2 regions of the Halopseudomonas oceani genome follow, and region 2 is predicted to be linked to the other one. Evidence: predicted binding sites of a transcription regulator. Region 2 holds the regulator's gene; the other holds the start of a gene.
The links. Region 2 encodes FliA, which starts transcription of late flagellar genes. Its sites were predicted from a motif close to CTAAAGTTTNNNNNNNNNNNGCCGNTAA; they were not measured.
Positions count from the first base shown of each region.

Region 1: a site for FliA is predicted at 8,543-8,570, ahead of ACKPCU_RS09500 (methyl-accepting chemotaxis protein). Genes of this name have one in related genera too.

Region 1 covers NZ_OY781932.1:2,029,363-2,040,137, forward strand. The annotation lists gene ACKPCU_RS09460 (heavy metal translocating P-type ATPase) at 1-502, opposite strand, end outside; gene ACKPCU_RS09465 (FixH family protein) at 506-1,024, opposite strand; gene ccoG (cytochrome c oxidase accessory protein CcoG) at 1,042-2,451, opposite strand; gene ccoP (cytochrome-c oxidase, cbb3-type subunit III) at 2,658-3,548, opposite strand; gene ACKPCU_RS09480 (cbb3-type cytochrome oxidase subunit 3) at 3,545-3,736, opposite strand; gene ccoO (cytochrome-c oxidase, cbb3-type subunit II) at 3,743-4,351, opposite strand; gene ccoN (cytochrome-c oxidase, cbb3-type subunit I) at 4,363-5,790, opposite strand; gene ACKPCU_RS09495 (alpha/beta fold hydrolase) at 6,132-6,749, shown strand; gene ACKPCU_RS09500 (methyl-accepting chemotaxis protein) at 6,804-8,510, opposite strand; gene ACKPCU_RS09505 (TRAP transporter large permease) at 8,680-9,960, opposite strand; gene ACKPCU_RS09510 (TRAP transporter small permease) at 9,983-10,576, opposite strand.
Region 2 covers NZ_OY781932.1:3,271,801-3,282,575, reverse strand. The annotation lists gene flhA (flagellar biosynthesis protein FlhA) at 184-2,289, shown strand; gene flhF (flagellar biosynthesis protein FlhF) at 2,358-3,719, shown strand; gene fleN (flagellar synthesis regulator FleN) at 3,752-4,579, shown strand; gene ACKPCU_RS15285 (RNA polymerase sigma factor FliA) at 4,576-5,313, shown strand; gene ACKPCU_RS15280 (chemotaxis response regulator CheY) at 5,537-5,914, shown strand; gene ACKPCU_RS15275 (protein phosphatase CheZ) at 5,936-6,730, shown strand; gene ACKPCU_RS15270 (chemotaxis protein CheA) at 6,886-9,177, shown strand; gene ACKPCU_RS15265 (protein-glutamate methylesterase/protein-glutamine glutaminase) at 9,299-10,420, shown strand; gene ACKPCU_RS15260 (flagellar motor protein) at 10,420-10,775, shown strand, end outside.

The sequences.
Region 1 (10,775 bases), 1.2 Mb from region 2:
CCGAGGCCTTGTCCGGCTCGTAGGGGTGGGCAGCGTAGCCAATTTTGCGCAGCGTTTTGAGCAGCGTCGACAGCCGGGTCTGGTCCTCTTGCCAGCGCAGGGTGAGGCGTTGGTTGCCCATGTTCAGGGCAGCGTCACTGACCCCGGGCTGGGCACGCAGGTGGCGTTCGATTAGCCAGCCGCAGGCTGCACAGCTGATGCCTTCGACCAGCAGTATGGCCTGTTGCTCTTCACCTTCACGTCGGGTGAAGCGCTGCTGTACGTCGTCCCGATCGTACAGCTCCAGTTCTTCCTGCAATGCACGTGGCATGGCCTCGGGGTTGGCCGAGGTTTCGGTACGGTGACGGTAGTAGGATTCGAGACCCGCGCTGCAGATGGCTTCGGCCACTGCCTGACAGCCGGGGCAGCACATCGGCCGCGATTCGCCGAACACGGTAACGTGCCAGGGCGCGCCGGTGGGAACCGGCTCGCCGCAGTGGTAGCAGGGGGTGGGGTGGGACATGCCTTACTTTGCAGTCAGCTGGTATTGCTTTCCCTTGGCCAGATGCAGTTCACCGGTCAGGCGCCATCCATCGTCGCCTGAGTTGTCCGGGTCACCCAGTTCGATGTAACGACGCCCTTCGATACGGTTTTCCAGCTGGCCGGTGTAGGTGTTGCCCTGAATCTGGCGCAACACGATGCTGCGGTCGCGGGAGGCGTGGGTCGGCGAGATCAGATCGAGTTTGAGACTGCTTGGCAGCGCCTGCAGCTCGCCACCGAGCTGCAGGCTGATATCGCCGGTCACATCGTCAATACTGAAGCCAGCCACAATGCCCAGCCTGCTGGCATTGTGGTCCTGGTCCAGGTACATGTTGATGGCCTTGCCTTCACTGTAGTAATTGTCGCGAACCAGACTGTCAGGATTGAGGGTCGCGACCATCAGCAGGCCAATACCAATGAGCACCGCAAAACCAAGGATGGCAATAACAAACCATGCCCAGAACTGCTTATACCAGGGTGAGGTTGAGTTGAGGTGCTGCGTCATGCTTGGTCCTGTGGTCATCAGCGAACCTGCGGTGCCATAAAGCGGCTTTCGGCTTCGGCGCGCACGTCCTCATCATCAGTTGCGGTCACTTTGAAGGTGATCGGGATGTTGGTCGCACCACCCAGCTCGGCCGGATCCATCTGCACGTTCAGAGGCAGCTCCAGCTTGTGGCTAGGGGCTACGGTGAGACGGTTGTCGGGCAGTTCCAGTTTCAGGCCCGGATGCCCAGCCACTTCGATCTGATAGGTTCGCTCGGTCTGTGCCTTGTTGAAAACTTTGACAATGTACACGTTCTCGACATCACCAGCACTGGTTTCTCGATACAGAACGTTGCGGTCGCGTTCAATATCCAGCGACACCTGGCTGAGGTTGCCCACAGTGATGATGAACAGGCAGATCATGGCCACCAGAGCGGTACCGTAACCGATCAGGCGAGGGCGCAGCCAATGGGTGTGCTTGCCTTCAAGTGCGTGCTCGGTGGTATAGCGAATCAAGCCGCGCGGGTATTCCATCTTGTCCATGATTTCATCACAGGCGTCGACGCAGGCAGCACAGCCGATGCACTCGTACTGCAGGCCTTCACGAATGTCGATGCCGGTAGGGCAGACCTGGACACAGACCTGGCAATCGATGCAGTCACCCTTGCCAACTTCTGCCGGATCGACCCCTTTCTTGCGTGCGCCGCGTGGCTCACCGCGTTTGGTGTCGTAGGAAACGATCAGGGTGTCGGCATCAAACATGACGCTCTGGAAGCGGGCGTAGGGGCACATGTAGATGCACACTTGCTCACGCAGCCAGCCAGCGTTGATGTAGGTCGCGGCGGTAAAGAAAAATACCCAGAACAGTGCCCAGCCGGCGATCTGCAGGGTGAAGATGTCGACGAACAGCCCGCGAATAGGCGTGAAATAGCCGACGAAGGTAATCGCGGTGATCAGTGATACCGCCAGCCAGATGCTGTGCTTGGCCGCCTTGCGCAGGAGCTTGTTGGCGCTCATGGGGGCGTTGTCGAGCTTGAGTCTGGCGTTGCGCTCACCTTCGGTTACGCGCTCGGCCCACATGAAAATCCAGGTCCACACGGTCTGCGGGCAGGTATAGCCGCACCAAACGCGGCCAGCGAACACGGTAATAAAAAACAGGCCGAAGGCGCAGATGATCAGTAGAAACGACAGCAGGAAGAAGTCTTCCGGCTGGAAGGTTGCGCTGAAGATATGGAACTGGCGCGCTGGCAAGTCCCACAGCACGGCCTGGCGGTCGCCCCACGGCAGCCAGACGGTGCCGAAGTAAAGCAGAAACAGGAAGGCTACACCAAGCAGCCGAATGTTCTTGAACAGGCCCTTGTAGGAGCGGGTCTGAATCTTGTTGCGTTTGGCATACAGGTCGATGGTTTCGACCTTGGGAGTCACATCTTCGAGAGGGATCTTGCTCATGGTCAGGCTAACCCTATCAGGCAGGTAGGATGGCTAGGCAGACTGGCCTCACGTAGGGACAGACTTTGCCTTCAGTACAGAAAATAGACCTCTTGGGCCAGTAGAACAATGCGACCGGTAGTCGCGTGCAGGGTCTATTGACCTAGGTCATAAAGTAAAACGGGGAGACCTAGTCTCCCCGTTTTACTGTCAGAACACCCTGCGTGTTACTGCGCGTCTTTGTGGGACAGGCTGTAAACGTAGGAGGCGAGCATGTGAATCTTGTCCTCGCCCAGGTGTGCCTGACTCGGCATGTGACCGTTACGACCGTAGCGGATAGTCTGCTGGACTTGCAGGTTGCTGGAACCGTACAGCCAGATGTCGTCGCTCAGGTTCGGCGCCCCCAGTTGCTGGTTGCCCTTGCCCTCGGGGCCGTGGCAGACCGCACAGGTGTTGGTGTAGATAGTCTTGCCTGCTGCCAGGTCGACACCTTCGGTTTCCAGACCAGACAGGCTGCGGACGTAGCCAGCGACATTGCGGACACCATCTTCGCCGATGACCGCCAGCCAGGCCGGCATCGCAGCCTGACGGCCGCCACGCAGGGTAGTCTTGATGGTCTCCGGGTCACCGCCATACAGCCAGTCGTTGTCGGTCAGGTTCGGGAAGCCGAACGCGCCGCGGGCGTCAGAGCCGTGGCAGACCGAGCAGTTGGTGGCAAACAGACGTTGGCCGATGGCAACCGCTTCCGGGATTTTCGCGACGTCTTCTACCGGCATGGCCGTGTATTTGGCAAAGATCGGCGCAAAGCGCTCTTCAGCTCTGGCAACTTCAGCCTCGTACTGGCCAACCTGAGTCCAGTTCAGGTAGCCCGGCCATTTGCCCAGGCCTGGGAACAGGAACAGATAGACCGCAGAGAAGACCATGGTCAGGATGAAGAGCATGAACCACCAGCGGGGCAGGGGGTTATCGTACTCCTCAATACCGTCAAAGCTGTGGCCCAGGGTCTCGTTAGTCGGGCCGGGACGCTGGGTTTTGCGGGTGGCCAGCAGCAGCCAGAGGATCAGGCCAAGGCAGGTCAGGGTCAGAATGACAATGTACCCGCTCCAGAAATTAGTCATTGCTTGTTACTCCTAGCATCTTTGTGCTGCTCGTCCGAGGTCTCTTGCACGTCGTCGTCGGCAAACGGCAGCTGAGCGGCTTCGTCGAAGTCCTTCTTCTTGTATGAGCTGTAGGCCCAAATCACGACGCCGATGAAGGCCACCATGGCGAAGACGGTGCCGAGACCCTGGAGAGTGCTGTTATCCATGGTGGCTTACCGATCCGACAGGACAGTGCCGAGGTGCTGCAGGTAGGCGATCAGAGCATCCATTTCGGATACACCCTGAACGGCTTCCTTGGCACCGGCGATGTCTTCGTCGGTATAGGGAACACCCATGCTGCGCAGCACTTCCATCTTCTTGGCGGTGTACTTGCCATCAAGTACGCCTTCCTGAAGCCAGGGGAATGCAGGCATTTTGGATTCCGGCACTACATCCTGAGGTTTGATCAGGTGAGCGCGGTGCCAGTCGTCGGAGTAACGACCGCCGACACGAGCCAGGTCCGGACCGGTACGCTTGGAGCCCCACAGGAAGGGGTGTTCCCAGACGCTTTCACCGGCAACAGAGTAATGACCATAACGCTCGGTCTCGGCACGGAACGGACGGATCATCTGCGAGTGGCAGCCAACGCAGCCTTCACGGATGTAGATGTCGCGACCTTCCAGTTCAACCGCGGTGTAAGGGCGCAGGCCCTCAACCGGTTCGGTGGTTTCCGGCTGGAAGAACAGCGGGACGATCTGCACCAGGCCGCCGAAGCTGATCGCAATGACGATCAGGACGACCATCAGACCAAGGTTTTTTTCTACTGTTTCATGCAGTTTCATTAACGCGTCCCTCAGGCAGTCTGTGCGGCGGCTTCGAGGTTGGCCGCTTTGCTGTGGCGCACGGTACGCCATACGTTGTAGGCCATCAGCAGCATGCCAATCAGGAAGAAGGCACCGCCGATTGCGCGGACGATGAAGCCGTAGTGGCTTGCTTCCAGTGCTTCAACGAAGGAGTAAGTCGGTGTGCCGTCTACGTTCACTGCGCGCCACATCAGACCCTGGGTGATGCCGTTGACCCACATGGAGACGATGTACAGTACGGTACCGATGGTCGCCAGCCAGAAGTGGGTGTTGATCAGCGCGGTGCTGTACATGGCTTCACGGCCGAACACTTTCGGGATCAGGTGATACAGCGAGCCAATGGAGATCATGGCAACCCAACCCAGTGCACCGGCGTGTACGTGACCAATGGTCCAGTCGGTGTAGTGCGACAGCGCGTTGACGGTTTTGATGGCCATCATCGGGCCTTCAAAGGTGGACATGCCGTAGAACGCCAAAGCCACAACCAGGAAGCGCAGGATCGGGTCGGTGCGCAGTTTGTGCCAGGCGCCGGACAGGGTCATCATGCCGTTGATCATACCGCCCCAGGAGGGTGCCAGCAGAATCAGGGACATGACCATGCCCAGGGACTGAGCCCAGTCAGGCAGAGCGGTGTAGTGCAGGTGGTGCGGACCGGCCCAGATGTAGATCGCGATCAGCGCCCAGAAGTGCACGATGGACAGGCGATACGAGTAGATCGGACGCTCTGCCTGCTTGGGAACGAAGTAGTACATCATGCCCAGGAAGCCGGCAGTCAGGAAGAAACCAACCGCGTTGTGGCCGTACCACCACTGAACCATGGCGTCGGTTGCACCGGCATACAGCGAGTACGATTTGGTCAGGCTGACCGGAATCGCCATGCTGTTGACGATGTGCAGGACGGCAACGGTGATGATAAAACCACCGAAGAACCAGTTACCTACATAGATGTGCTTCATCTTGCGCTTCATGATGGTGCCAAAGAACACCAGAGCATAGCTGACCCAGACGACAGCAATCAGGATGTCGATCGGCCATTCCAGCTCGGCGTATTCCTTGGTGGAGGTCAGACCCATCGGCAAGGTAACGGCGGCGAGCACGATGACTGTTTGCCAGCCCCAGAACGTAAAGGCTGCCAGGCCATCAGAGACCAGGCGGGCCTGCGAGGTACGTTGTACCACGTAGTAGGAAGTGGCAAACAGGGCACATCCGCCGAAGGCGAAGATGACCGCGTTAGTGTGCAACGGACGCAAACGTCCGAAGGTAGTCCACGGCAAGCCAAAATTCAGTTCGGGCCAGACCAGTTGGGACGCAATGAAGACGCCCATGGCCATGCCCACGATACCCCAGACCACCGTCATGACGGCGAACTGGCGTACCACCTTATAGTTATAGGCTGTCGGAGTGGTAGCTGTGCTCATGCGAGATTCCACGGATAGCAGTTGGTTTATGGGTATTAAAGCGTTGGCAAGTATGAGGAAAGCCCGTGCTCATTGCAATGACATAGGTCAGTGCTGCGGTGCCTTGCAGAGCCTCTGGGCTGGTCGGTTGCGGTAGCTAAAACCGGCACCCAGCTGCTCTTTGCTGGCTGCCGTATGCCCCCGAATGACTCGCACAGGGCGCTGCGCAGTTCTGCCATTGGCGGCAGACCGTGCCTCGCTCTTGAGCCTAGCCAGCTATTGCCGAGAAGTGAAGCTGGCAGGTGCCGCCAGTGTGTGACAAGGTGTCGCACTGTTTCAGTGCATACATATAAAAGGAAGGTATGAGCGTTTCATTTCTTGTTGATGAACCAACTGGCGCTCCGTTAGCACAGCTGTTGCTGGCTCATGGCGCGGGCGCCCCGATGGATAGCCCGTTCATGGATTTGCTCGCGGCGGCGCTGGCTGCGCGTCACGTGCGGGTGCTGCGCTTCGAGTTTCCTTATATGGCCGAGCGGCGGGAAACCGGGCGCAAGCGTCCACCGAATCCGATGCCGGTGCTGCAGTCTGCGTTTCGTGATCAGGCGGGTCGGATTGATGCTCCTTTCTATGTCGGAGGCAAGTCGATGGGCGGGCGGGTCGCCAGCATGCTGGCTGCCGAGATCGGCGCCAGTGGCTTTGTGTGTTTCGGCTATCCATTTCATCCGCCGGGCAAGCCGGAGCGCACCCGTATTGATCATCTGCAGGAGCTGGGTTGCCGCGGGTTGATAGTGCAGGGTACCCGCGACCCGTTTGGCAAGCCGGATGAGGTGGCTGGCTATGCGCTGGACCCCGCGTTGCGTTTGCACTGGCTGCAAAGCGGTGAGCACGACTTCAAGCCGCTCAAGGCCAGCGGGTTGACCCAGCAAGGGCTGATAACGGAGGCCGCCGAGGTGGCGGCCGGGTTTATGCGCGGCATTTGAGGCGCGGCCGGGTCGCCGTCCCACTGCGTCTGCTCCTGAGGCTTGCTGGCAAGGTTACACGCCAAGCGCTGCCGGCATTACCGCAGCTGACATGGTGCCCCAGCGGCGGCCCTTGACGAACAAGGGAACGTAAAGCACGAAAATCACGGTGCTGGTGCCGGGTAGCACGAAGGTCCCCAGGTTCAGATAGGTGCAACTGCTCATCACCCGCAGGTCGCTCTCGCTGGCGACAGCAAAGCGCTTGTAGTTGCTGCGTGCGGCGTCGATGCGCGGGTCTCCGGTAGGCGGCTGTGACGAGGCGCTGCGACTGGTCGGCAGGTAGCCTTTTTCGTTCACGGCGGCCATATAGACAATGCCGTCCTTGCCGCCCTTGTCCCACTCATCCAGCAGTGGCCGAATGCGCTCGATGAAGGCATCTGCCCAGCGCACGTCGTGTTTCGGAGGATTGGTGTTTGGGATGGGGGAGTAGTTCTGATCGAACAGATCAACGCCTGTTGCTGCAATCTGATCCAGCTGCGATTCGATTTCGTGCCGGCGCGCCATCAACAGTTCGGTTACCGCCTCCATATGGCCTTCACCGAGCCGGAACCCGGCCAGCGAGCGCAGCGTCAGGTTGGTGTTGTCACGCAACGAGTCGGCCTGGCTGAGGCTGGACTCCATATGCTGGCTGATGGTGATACTCAAATCGCGAATTTCACCCCCATGCTTGAGCGTCTCGGCATTCGTAGCGGTCAGCTCTTCCAGCGCGCTGCTGACCACCAGCAGGTCATCGTTGGCGCGCTGGAAGTCGTCGACCATGGCGTCGAACTGATCGGCGGCGCTGCTGACCGCGACGCCTGCTGATGCCGCCTGTTCCTGCATGCCCTGGGTTTGCTGGTCAGCGCCGGCCATGGCGCTGGACATCTCTTCCATAAGCTGACTGATCTGGTCAGCCGCGCTGCCTACCTTGATTGACAGGTTACGGACCTCGTCGGCAACAACGGCAAAGCCGCGGCCTTGCTCTCCGGCACGCGCCGCCTCAATGGCAGCGTTGAGCGCGAGCATGTTGGTCTGTGCGGAAAAGTCCTGCACGGTGGTCAGGATCTCGCGAATACGGCTGGATGTGGTATTCAGTGCGCTGACGTTGTCCTTGAAGCCACTCATGACGTCGCCGATGCGCTGCATCTGCGTACGCGCGTCATTCATCTGCACGCGCGACTCGCGGGCGACGTCGAGGTTGCGTGCGTTCACTTCGGTGACGCCACTGGCTCGGTGGGAAATATCCTGCAATGCGCTGGTGGTCTGCTCGCTGGCCTGGAAGATCAATTCGGACAGTTGTTGCTGGACCTGGGCGTCCCGCGCCGCCTGCTCTGACAGTAGCCGGCTATTGGCCGAGGCGAGGGCGGTGGCCAGGCTGTTGTGCTGCAGCTCGATAATCACGCCGCGCAGGCGATTATTCAGCTGCGCAAAGGTTTGGCTGGCGTCGTCCTGTTCGAGCTGCTGGGGGTTGAGCCGAAGGTCGATTTGGCTGCTGTTGATGCGGGTAAAGAGTTGGGCAAGGCCGCTGCTGCTGCGCTGGCGCGCCAGCCCCTGCCAGGTAAATGCCAAGGTCGGCAGGATCATCGCCGCTGCGACCCAGAACAGCACGCCAGACGTGCTGGCAAGGACCGCAGCAAAGAAAAAAGCTTCGCACGCAAGCAGGCCGCTGAGGGTCAGACGTCCGCTGGTTAAGCTGGATGCGGGGGTGTCCGCAAGGGCGTTGCTTTGTTGTTCGGATATCATGCGGCCTCCGTGGCTGCCTGGTATTAGTTGTTATCTCGGCAGTGACAAGGAAGGCTTTCGCAGTGGTTTTTTACGCGCTTCCCTGCTGTCTGCTTGCCAGCATATCGGCGCCGTTTCCCATTTGCGATAGGGCATTTATGCCATTGTTAGCGACATATTTCTTTGCGGCCTATTTGGCCAGCGAAGGCAGCCACAGCGACAGCTGTGGAAATAGCACCAGCAGAGCGGTTGCCAGCAACAGAATGAGAATAAAAGGAGGCGTTCCGCGAATAACCTCAAAGTAGGGACGGCGGAAGATCGCCATGGCGGTGAAGATATCGCAGCCGAACGGCGGGGTTGCGGAGCCGATGGCGGCTTGCAGGGTGACAATGACACCCACATGCACCGGGTCGAGGCCGGCGGCTTCCACGGCGGGCTTGAACAGCGGGGTCAGGATCAGGATCACCACAATCGGGTCGACAAACATGCAACCGATGAAGAATGAAATCGCAATCAGCCCGAGTACCAGAGTGGGGCTGTCGCCAATGCTGGCAATCACCGGTTCCAGGATGGCCTGGGGAATCCCGGCGAAGGAAATGGCGTAGGTAAAGGCGTTGCCGGCTGCGACCAGAATGAAAACCACAGCAGTAATCAGCCCGGTGGAAAGCGCGACGTCCCACAGCTCGGTCAGCTTGACCGCACGCAACACCACGACCTCCAACACCAGTGCATACAGCACAGCGATGGCCGCTGCCTCGGTCGGGCTGAAGATGCCGCCATAGATGCCGCCAACCACCACCAGAGGAAAGCCCAGCGGCAGCAACGCTTTCTTTAGTGCGGTCAGTCGGGTCGCCCAGTCGCTGCGCGGCTCCGGGGCGATACCCATGCGAATTGAGGCAATCCAGCAGTAGATGGAAAACAGCAGCAGAATCAGCAGGCCCGGAATGATCCCGGCGATAAACAGGTCGCCGATCGAGGAGCCAGAGATAACGCCGTAGATGATCATGCCGATACTCGGCGGGATCAGCAGCGCGATGTCGCTGGCATTGATGATCAGTGCCAGGGTGAAGGTATCGGAGTAGCCCTTTTCCAGCAGTTTCGGCCGCATTGGCCCACCCATCGCGACGACCGTAGCCTGGGTGGAGCCGGAGACCGCGCCGAACAGGGTACAGCTGGCTGCGGTGGTGATTGGTAGCCCGCCGCGCAGGTGGCCGACAAAGCTCTGAACCAGGTCCAGCAAGCGATTCGCGGTGTGCCCTCGGGTCATGAGATCGGCGGCGAAGATGAACAGCGGGACGGCGGCGAGCGCCCAGGATTGGACGCCGCTAATCATCTGCCCCATCAGCAGTTCGACATTGCCCAGCCCGATCACCAAAAACAGCAGCATCAGTGCCGCGACCAGCAACGGCACCATCATCGGAAAACCCAGGGCCAGCAGCGTGATCATGGTTATCAGGGTTAGGGTCAGCATGGGAGGTCCGTGTCGGTGCGGTTCAGAGAGTGCCGTCGTCGGGCGCGGCCAGATACTCGTCTTTCTCGGTGAAGGAGCGATAGGTATCGCGTGAGGTGAGGTTGCGTACGGCGGTCAGGCAAAACTGGATACCGGCCAAGGCCAGGCCGATAGGCGCGGCGAGATAGGGAATCCACAACGGGATTTGCAAGGCCGATGAGGTTCGACCCCGTTCTGCCATGGTGGCTACGTATTCGCCGGCATACCAGGCCAGGTAGAACATCAGCGCCGCGGTGCCGAGACTAATGATGATCAGCATTACCTTGCGCGGCAGACCGCTGAGCTGGTCGAAGAAAGCCGACATGCTGATATGGCGAGCCCGGCGGACGGCGTAACCAAGGCCGGCGAAGGTCATGATAACCAGGCTCATCTGGGTCAGTTCCACCTGGCCGGTGACGCCGTTGCCGAGCAACTGGCGGCCCAGTACGTGGATGATCAGCAGGCCCGCCAGAAACAGTACGCTGGCGCCAAGAATGCCCTTTTCCAGCCATTCGGTCAGGCGGTCAACGCCCTCGAGCAGGCGCAGTACAGCGGAAGCGGGACGACGGTTTGCCGAGCTGTCGGCAGGTCGGGACATCGGTTTGTTCCTTTTCGCGGCGCTAACGGTCAAATTGTGACCGAAAAGGCTAACTCCGGGAGTTAGGCGCCGACTTCTGTGTGCAAATGGACGTATTGGTCACATTCGATTCAGATGGTGAATTTGCTCTCCTTTTTTGACCTTAGCGCATATGAATCGTCTTTGCACGACGTGAACATGTGCGTTTGCTGTGTTAGGG
Region 2 (10,775 bases):
TTATCAGAAGGTTTGCCGGGACGAACCAGAACTCGACTGCGGGCGGGCAACCATTGGTAGATCCGCTCTGGCGTCGCTGGTTCTGAAACTGGAACGCTTCTTGCGTAGACCTCGATACAACGCAATCTGCGTCAAATATTTGATCTGGGGACCTTTTCATCGATGGCTGTTGATCGCGCGCAAATGATGGGCACTATGCGGACCAACCTGGCCGGTTTGCGCCACGGCAGTCTGGGGATCCCTATTTTGCTGTTGGTGATGCTCGGCATGATGATGCTGCCGATCCCGCCGTTCCTGCTCGACGTTCTGTTTACCTTCAACATTGCCCTGTCGCTTGTGGTATTGCTGGTTGGCGCCTACGCCTTGCGCCCGCTTGACTTCGCGGTGTTCCCGACAATTTTGCTGGTAGCGACATTACTGCGTCTGGCGCTGAACGTCGCCTCCACCCGTGTGGTGCTGCTGTATGGCCACGAGGGGGGGGATGCCGCCGGTAAGGTGATTCAGGCCTTCGGTGAGGTAGTTATCGGCGGTAACTATGTGGTCGGTCTGGTGGTGTTCGCGATCTTGATGATCATCAACTTCGTGGTCGTCACGAAGGGTGCCGGGCGTATCTCGGAAGTGAGCGCGCGCTTCACTCTGGATGCAATGCCCGGCAAGCAGATGGCGATTGATGCCGATCTCAACTCGGGCCTTATTGATCAGGAACAAGCCAAGGCACGTCGTCAGGAAGTCGCCCAGGAGGCCGAGTTTTACGGCTCCATGGACGGTGCCAGCAAGTTTGTTCGTGGTGATGCCGTCGCCGGTCTGCTGATTCTGTTCATTAACGTGATTGGCGGCCTTGCCATCGGTATGGCCCAGCACGGCCTGCCGTTCGCCGAGGCGGGTCGGATCTACGTACTGCTGACCATTGGTGACGGCCTGGTGGCGCAGATTCCGTCGCTGCTGCTCTCGACGGCTGCTGCGATCATGGTTACCCGTGTATCGACCTCCGAGGACATGGGCGCTCAGGTGCAGCGCCAAATGTTTGCCTCGCCCAAGGCGCTGGCGGTCGCGGCGGCGATCCTTGTCGTCATGGGCTTGATTCCCGGCATGCCCCATTTCTCGTTCCTGAGCCTCGGGGCATTGGCTGCTGGTGGTGCCTACTTCATTGCCAAACGTCAGCAGGTCAAGGCCGAGGAAAAGGTTGAGGCCGAGCGTCAGCAGGCGCAACTACCCGCGGTACAGTCGCCCGAGACCCGTGAGCTGGGTTGGGACGACGTTACTCCGGTGGATATGGTGGGGCTGGAGGTCGGCTATCGGCTGATTCCGCTGGTTGACCGCAATCAGGGTGGCCAACTGTTGGCGCGAATAAAGGGCGTGCGCAAGAAGCTGTCGCAGGACCTGGGTTTTCTGATGCCGTCGGTTCACATCCGCGACAACCTGGATCTGGCGCCCAATGCTTATCGCCTGACGCTCATGGGGGTGGGTGTTGCCGAAGCAGAGATCTACCCCGATCGTGAGTTGGCGATCAATCCGGGTCAAGTGTTTGGCGAAATCAAGGGCGTGCCCGGCAAGGATCCTGCGTTTGGTCTGGATGCGGTCTGGATCGAGCCGAGCCAGAAGGATCAGGCGCAGTCGCTCGGCTACACCGTGGTGGATGCCAGTACCGTGGTCGCCACGCACATCAACCAGATTCTCCACAAGCATGCCCATGAGCTGATCGGTCACGAAGAGGTGCAGCAGTTGATGCAGGTGCTCGCCAAGGCCTCGCCCAAGCTGGCGGAGGAGCTGGTACCGGGGCTGATTTCCCTGTCGAATCTGCTCAAGGTGCTGCAGGGATTGCTGCAGGAACAGGTGCCGGTCAGGGATATTCGGACCATCGCCGAGGCCATCGCCAACAACTCGAACAAGAGTCAAGATACCGGCGCACTGATTGGCGCAGTCCGGGTCGCGTTGTCGCGCTCAATCGTGCAAAGCATTGTGGGGCTTGACTCTCAGCTGCCTGTGATCACGCTGGAGCCAAGGTTGGAACAGATGTTGCTACAGAGTATGCAGAAGGCCGGTCAGGGCGCAGACGACGGTATGTTGCTGGAGCCTGGCATGGCTGAGAAGTTGCAGCGCTCGCTGTCCGATGCCGTACAGCGGCAGGAAGTGCAGGGCAAGCCGGCAGTGCTGCTGGTGGCGGGGCCGATTCGAATGATGATGGCCAAGTTTGTCCGCTACGCAGCCCCGGGCGCCCATGTACTGTCCTACCAGGAAATTCCGGACAGCAAGCAGGTCACCATCATTGCGACGGTTGGCCAGAACTGAACTGCAGCACTCTGAATGAATGACAGCAGCCGCCAGCGGGCGGTGCCAGAAAAGCGACGAGGTCAGCCATGAAAGTCAAACGTTTCTTTGCCGCAGACATGCGCCAGGCGATGAAGCTGGTTCGCGATGAGCTGGGCGCTGATGCGTCGATCATCGCCAATCGCCGGGTTGCCGGTGGCGTCGAGCTGACCGCTGCGCTGGACTACGAGGCGCCCCGTCTGACCACGCCGACACCGGGTCTGGATACCGAATTGAAGAAGACCCAGGAGCGCATTGTTGCCGCCCGCGCCGAGCTGGAGGTGGGCGAGATGGCTTCCCACGACCAGCCGTTGGTCAATCGCCAGCTGTTTGGTGACAGCATGCGCCACGCGGCGCGTCAGGGGTCGGTAGAAGCCCGCGACCTGCTGGATCGTCTGATTCAGGAACCGGTTGAGCCGGCTGCAACCAGCGCGCGGCCTGCAGCGGCTGAAGCGGCGCCGGCTCAGTCTGGCGATGACGCTGGCCTGAGTGCGATGCGCGCCGAGCTTGCGGGTCTGCGAGAGATGCTTGAGTCGCAGCTGGGGGGGATGGCCTGGGGACAGCTCAATCAGCATAAGCCGAAGCAGGCTGGCCTGTGGCGACGGCTGACCCAGATGGGGTTGCCAGCTGAGGTCAGTCAGGATTTGCTGCGTCAGGTTTCTGACGTGACCGAGCCGCGTCAGGCCTGGCGTATGCTGCTGGCCTATCTGGCCCACCGCGTACCGGTGCTGCGCGAAGAGCCGCTCGATGCCGGCGGCGTGATCGCGCTGGTCGGCCCTACCGGGGCTGGCAAGACCACGACCCTCGGCAAGCTGGCTGCCCGCTACGTGCTTAAGCACGGCAGCCAGCACGTTGCTCTGGTGACCATGGACACCTACCGTATCGGTGCCCATGAGCAGCTCCGCACCCTGGGGCGAATTCTCAACGTGCCGGTCAAGGTAGTTGACGAAAAGCAGGATCTCAACGATGTGCTGGCCGATTTTGCCGGCAAGCGACTGGTGCTGATCGACACCGCTGGCCTGCAGGCCAATGATCCCTATCTGCGCGGGCAGCTTGATACGCTGGCTCGTCAAGGCCACCGTGTACGCAACCTGCTGGTGTTGGCCGCAACCAGTCAGCATCGGGTAATGAAGGCTGCCTATCACACCTACAAGGCTTGCGGGCTGTCCGGCTGCATTCTCACCAAAATTGATGAAGCAGCTACGCTTGGTGAGTCGCTGGGGCTGGCGATGGAGCAGGGTTTGCCGGTAGCCTATCTGGCAGATGGCCAGCGCATACCGGACGATATCAGCCGTGCTGTTGGGCACCAACTGGTCAGTCGTGCCGTCAGCATGGCTGGCAACGATGCTCCGGCAGATCAGACCATGGCCGACGTTTTTGCCGGTATGATGCATACCCAGCGGGCAAGTTAAGCAATTTCACAGAATTAAGGTAATCAGCGCAGATGGGCAGCAAACATCCGGTTCAGGTAATCGCAGTCACCGGTGGTAAGGGTGGCATCGGCAAGACCAACGTGTCGGTGAACCTCAGCCTTGCTCTGGCGGAAATGGGGCGACGCGTCGTTCTGCTTGACGCTGACCTTGGTTTGGCGAATGTCGATGTGCTGCTTGGTCTCAAGCCCAAGGCCACGCTGGCTGATGTGCTGGAAGGCAAGTGCGACCTGCGCGACGTTCTGGTCACCGGCCCTGGCGGCATCCGTATTGTGCCTGCCGCTTCAGGTGCGGCCAACATGGTCAGCCTCAGTCACCAGCAGCATGCCGGTTTAATTCAGGCGTTCAGCGAGATCGGTGACAATATCGATGTACTGATCGTCGATACCGCAGCAGGTATCGGTGATTCAGTTGTCAGCTTTGTGCGCGCCGCCCAGGAAGCGCTGGTGGTCGTCTGTGACGAGCCGACCTCGATCACCGACGCCTATGCATTGATCAAGCTGCTCAACCGTGATTACGGCATGACTCGTTTCCGCGTATTGGCCAATATGGTCGGCACGCCGCAGGAAGGTCGCATGGTCTTTGCTAAGCTCACCAAAGTGACAGACCGTTTTCTCGACGTCGCGCTGCAGTATGTCGGTGCGGTTCCCTATGACGAAGCAGTGCGCAAATCGGTTCAGAAGCAGCGCGCGGTATTCGAAGCGTTCCCGCGCAGCAAAGCCTCACTGGCGATTCGCGCGATTGCCCAGAAAGTGGATGCCTGGCCTTTGCCGGCTAACCCGCGCGGACACCTTGAGTTTTTTGTCGAGCGTCTGGTGCAGCCCACAGGGTCTGGTCTATGACAGCACAGGCTGGCGGATTGAGCATGTATACACGAGCACAGAGTTCAGCAGGAGAACAGGATCGTCTCGTCGAGCAATATGCTCCTTTGGTCAAGCGGATTGCCTATCACTTGCTGGGGCGCTTGCCATCCAGCGTTCAGGTTGAAGATCTTATGCAGGCGGGCATGATCGGCCTGCTCGAAGCCTCCCGCAAATTTGATTTCGGCAAGGGTGCCAGCTTTGAAACCTACGCCGGTATTCGCATTCGCGGTGCGATGCTTGATGAAGTGCGCAAGGGGGACTGGGCGCCGCGCTCGGTTCACCGCAATACCCGTATGGTCAGTGATGCGATGCGTGCTGTGGAGGCGCGACTTGGGCGTGACGCTAAAGATCACGAGATTGCTGCCGAGTTGGAAATGAGTCTCGAGGAGTACTATACGATTCTCAGCGACACCGCCGGCAGCAAGTTGTTCAGCTTTGATGACCTGCTGGAGTCGGGTGCGCCGGCCGATGTGCAGGGCGGGGAAGAGCCTTTTTCGGGGCTGCAGGATGAGCGCTTCAGGGCGGCTTTGATTGAGGCTATCGACAGTTTGCCGGAGCGTGAGCGGCTGTTGCTGTCGCTTTATTACGACGAGGAGCTTAACCTCAAGGAAATTGGCGCCGTACTGGGCGTCAGTGAATCGCGGGTCAGTCAATTGCACAGTCAGTGTGCTGCCCGACTGCGTTCGAAGCTGGTCAGTTGGCGAAATGATTGATTTTGTCGTCAACATCCGGACAATGCTCGGATTGCTCGACAGGTACTAGCAGTGTTGTGTCGGTCGCCAGGATGGTGACACGAAGGGCGCGTCCGATCAGTCTGCTGATGGCAGTCGATTGATCAGAGCTTCTTTTACGGCTTGTTTGGTTATTTGCGATGGGTTTCTGGGGTGCAGGCCTGCACATTCCCTGGTTTGTACGGAGGTCGACTTGGACAAGAACATGAAAATTCTCATCGTTGATGATTTTTCGACGATGAGGCGCATCATCAAGAACCTGTTGCGCGACCTTGGGTTTACCAACACAGCCGAAGCCGACGACGGCAATACTGCGCTGCCGATGTTGCAGAGTGGCAGTTTCGATTTCCTGGTGACGGACTGGAATATGCCCGGCATGAGCGGCATCGACCTGTTGCGTGCGGTGCGTGCCGATGAACGGCTCAAGCACCTTCCGGTGCTGATGGTAACGGCCGAGGCAAAGCGCGACCAGATCATTGAAGCCGCGCAGGCAGGCGTTAATGGTTATGTGGTTAAGCCTTTCACTGCGCAGGCATTGAAAGAAAAGATCGAAAAGATCTTTGAGCGAGTTCAGGCTAAATAATAATCAACCGGGGTACAGGTTATGGCTTTGAGTAAGGATCCCGGCCAGGCGACTGCTCAGGAATTTGAACATTCGCTGAAGGACAATGCGCACCAGCTGGTTGGTCACCTCGAAAGCGGCAACTTCGGTGAAGCGTTGCTGGTCATTCATGCGATCAACCAGGCGCGTGACCGCGGCCTCTACCACGAAGTGGGACAGCTGACCCGGGCGCTGCACAACGCGATCGTCAATTTTCAGATCGATACCACCCATGCGCTGGGGGCTGATACCGACTCGTCCAAAATTTCCGATGCGTCCGACCGGCTCGACTATGTGGTTCAGCTGACCGACAAGGCAGCCAACCGCACGATGGATCTGGTTGAGGTCAGTGCGCCCAAGGTCGGTGATCTGGGGCAGCAGGCTAGTGCCTTGAAGGCAGATTGGCAGCGGCTACAGCGCCGCGAGATGGCGGCCGATGAATTCCGTGATCTCTATCGCCGGGTTGGCGAATTCCTTGAGCACACCGAAAGTACCAGTAAGGATTTGTCGATCAATCTGAACGACATCCTGCTGGCGCAGGATTATCAGGATCTGACCGGTCAGGTCATCAAGCGTGTGATCACGCTTGTGCACGATGTCGAAGAGAGTCTGGTCAATCTGGTCCGTATGGCGGGGCAAGTCGACCGCATTACCGGCATCAACCATGGCGATACGCCGGAAGAGGCAAAAAAATCCTCCTCCAGGGGTGAAGGTCCGCAAATTCATGCCGATAAAAGGGAAGACGTTGTTTCCGGTCAGGATGAGGTCGACGACCTTCTGTCCAGTCTCGGATTCTGATGTCAGTTGTAGCTGCCGTGCATCAGGCGCGTCGGCAGTTTGACTGCCCAAGGTGGCAACCTGGCAGCAACGTTGAATGACGGCGCAGTGCCTGGACGCAAGTCCGTGGTGGTGGTGCGTAGTCTTCCGATAACACGCCCGAGGGGAGTGGGTGCATGAGTTTCGATGCGGATGAAGAGATTCTCCAGGACTTTCTGGTCGAGGCCGGCGAGATTCTCGAGCAGTTGTCCGAACAGTTGGTCGAGCTGGAAAACCGGCCTGACGACATGGATCTGCTTAACGCCATCTTCCGCGGCTTTCACACCGTAAAAGGCGGCGCTGGCTTTCTGCAGCTCGATGCCCTCGTTGCCTGCTGTCATATCGCTGAAAACGTGTTCGACATTCTGCGCAAGGGTGAGCGAACGGTTTCCCCCGAGTTGATGGATGTTGTGCTGCAGGCGCTGGATACGGTCAACGGCATGTTCGCCCAGGTTCGAGAAAGCGAAGAGCCTACGCCTGCAGACCCGGCATTGCTGGCAGCACTGTCGGCCCTGGCTCAGCCCGCTTCGGCCGACGAAGTTGCTGCGGCACCTGCTGCCGTCGAGAAATCCGAGCCTGAAGCCGAGCCGGTTGAAACGGCCGCCCCTGCAGCTGCGGCTGACGGCGATATTACTGACGACGAATTTGAGCAGTTGCTGGATGCCCTGCACGGCGATGGCAGTGCGCCGACTGCGGCAGCCAAGGCTACCCCCGAGCCAGCCGCCAGTGCGGCATCCGACGAGATATCCGACGACGAATTTGAAGCGCTGCTGGATGAGCTGCATGGCGCAGGTAAAGCGCCCTCGGTCGCGGCTGGCGCCGCTGCACCTGCCGATTCGTCCAAACCTGCCGCTGCCGGCGGAGACGAAATTACCGACGACGAATTCGAAGCGCTGCTTGATCAGCTGCACGGCAAGGGCTCTGCGCCCGGTGCTGTTGAAGCGTCCGCTGCGCCTAGTTCGCCCGCCGCGCCCGCAGCAGACAGTGCGCCAGCGGCTGCCGGCGGCGACGATCACATCACCGACGATGAGTTCGAGGCGCTGCTTGATCAGTTGCACGGCAAAGGTTCTGCGCCGGGCCTGGCCGAAGACAGTGCCGGGGCCAGCAAGCCAGCCGCGAAGGCGGAATCAGGCACCCCCCCTGCAGCCAAGGCACCTACACCTGCAGCCAAGCCCGACGTCAAACCCGAGGCCAAGCCGGCAGCGAAGGCTGCGGCGCCTGCTGCAGCCAAGGCTCATCCTGCTGGCGAGGCACCAGCTGCCGATACCACCGTGCGAGTCGACACTGCGCGGCTTGACGAAATCATGAACATGGTTGGTGAGCTGGTGCTCGTGCGCAATCGACTGGTGCGCCTGGGCGTGGCCAGTGGCGATGAGGAACTGGGCAAGGCTGTCGGCAATCTGGATGTGGTCACTGCCGACCTGCAAATGTCGGTCATGAAGACTCGGATGCAACCGATCAAGAAGGTGTTCGGGCGCTTCCCGCGGGTTGTTCGTGATCTGGCGCGTAACCTCAAGAAGGAAATCAATCTCGAGCTGATTGGCGAAGAGACCGATCTCGACAAGAACCTTGTCGAAGCGCTGGCTGATCCGCTGGTTCACTTGGTGCGTAACTCGGTTGACCACGGTATTGAGCTGCCGAGCGAGCGTGAGGCTGCCGGTAAACCGCGAACTGGCAAGGTGGTGCTGGCTGCTCAGCAGGAAGTGGATCACATTCTGCTGACAATCGTCGACGATGGGCGTGGGATGGACCCGGAAATCCTTCGTGCCAAGGCCGTCGAGAAAGGCATGATGGAGAAGGATGCGGCTGATCGGTTGAGCGATTCCGAGTGTTTCAACCTGATTCTGGCACCAGGTTTCTCTACCAAGACCGAGATTTCCGATGTGTCCGGCCGCGGTGTTGGCATGGACGTAGTCAAAACCAAGATTTCCCAGCTCAATGGCACCATTAACATTGAGTCTACTAAGGGGCAGGGCTCGCGCATCGCGATCAAGGTGCCGTTGACGCTGGCGATCATGCCAACGCTGATGGTCATGCTGGCCGATCAGGCGTTCGCGCTGCCGCTGGTTAGTGTTAACGAAATCTACAGCCTGGATCTGTCACGCACCAACGTGGTGGATGGTCAGGAAGTCATTATCGTCCGCGATAAGGCGCTGCCATTGTTTTATCTCAAACAGTGGCTGATGCCTGGCGTGGAAGATACCAGCGATCATTCGGCGGCCAGCGTAGTTATCGTTTCTGTTGGTACCCAGAGAGTCGGTTTCGTGGTTGATCAACTGGTTGGCCAGGAAGAGGTTGTCATCAAGCCGCTTGGGCGGATGCTGCAGGGCACTGCCGGTATGGCCGGGGCAACCATTACCGGCGACGGTCGCATTGCTCTGATCCTGGATATTCCCAGCCTGCTCAAGCGGTATGCGCGGCGCATTTGATCGTCTTGCCGGAGGCGTAAGCCTGCGGTAAGGGTGTATCGAGTGCCCTTTGCGGAGTAGCACAACCCCGCAAAGACAGTGATGAATCATTTCATGTGCAGGATGCAGTTCAGGAGAGGGTATGGCGGTTAAGGTTCTGGTGGTCGACGATTCCGGTTTCTTTCGCCGCAGGGTGACAGAGATACTGGCCGGCGATCCACAAATCCAGGTGGTCGGTACTGCCAACAATGGTCGTGAAGCCATCGATCAGACGCTGGCGCTGCACCCGGATGTGATCACCATGGACTACGAGATGCCGGTCATGGACGGCATTGAGGCGGTGCGCCAGATCATGCAGCGCTGTCCGACGCCGGTGATCATGTTCTCCTCGCTAACCTACGAAGGCGCGCGCGTCAGCCTGGATGCGCTGGATGCTGGCGCCGCCGATTATCTGCCGAAGAACTTCGAAGATATTTCGCGTAACCCGGACAAGGTCCGGCAGATGCTGTGCGAGCGGGTCACTGCATTGGCCCGCACCAATCGCCGATCGCTTGGTCTGCATTCCTCCGCTGCGTCCTCGACATCTTCTGCGCCTGGCTCGACTTCGCGTCCGGCTTCGGGCCTGTCGAGCACTGCTACCGCGCGTCCAACGGCTGCACCCGCGCCCGCTGCGCCGGTGAAAAACAGCCCTGCACCGCGCAAGCGCAGCTACAAACTGGTTGCTATCGGCACCTCTACCGGTGGCCCGGTTGCGCTGCAGAAGGTGCTTACCCAGCTTCCTGCCAGCTTCCCTGCGCCGTTGTTGCTGATTCAGCACATGCCAGCAGCCTTTACCAAGGCGTTTGCCGAGCGTCTCGACAAGTTGTGTCGGATTTCGGTCAAGGAGGCAGAGGACGGTGACGTGCTGCGCCCAGGCCGAGCGCTGCTTGCTCCGGGGGGCAAGCAGATGATGGTGGATTCGCGGGGTGTGGTGCGTATTCTGCCCGGTGATGAACGCCTGAACTACAAGCCCTGCGTGGATGTGACCTTTGGTTCGGCCGCCAAGGCGTTTCAGGATAAGGTGCTGGCTGTTGTCCTGACCGGGATGGGGGCCGATGGTCGTGAAGGTGCTCGCATGCTCAAGCAGGCCGGCAGCTCGGTTTGGGCGCAGGACGAGGCAAGCTGTGTGATATACGGAATGCCGATGGCTGTGGCCAAGGCAAACCTGGCTGATGGCATCTACAACCTGGATGAGATCGGCCGCTATTTGGCTGAGCTAGGCTGATGGATATCCTCAGTGTTATTGGCGTCATTCTGGCGTTTATCGCCATTATTGGCGGCAACTATCTTGAGGGCGGACATGCAACTGCGCTGCTGAACGGGCCTGCTGGTCTGATCGTGATCGGTGGCACCCTTGGCGCTGCGTTTATCCAGACGCCGTTGACGGTTTTCAAGCGGGCGCTGGCGATCCTTCCCTGGATCGTTTTTCCTCCAGCCAATCGCATGCGTGAAGGTATTGGTCAGGTTATCAACTGGAGCACCATCGCCCGCAAAGAGGGTCTGCTTGGCCTGGAAAGTCTGGCAGAGCTTGAGCCCGATGGCTTCGCCCGCAAGGGGTTGCAGCTTCTGGTTGACGGCAG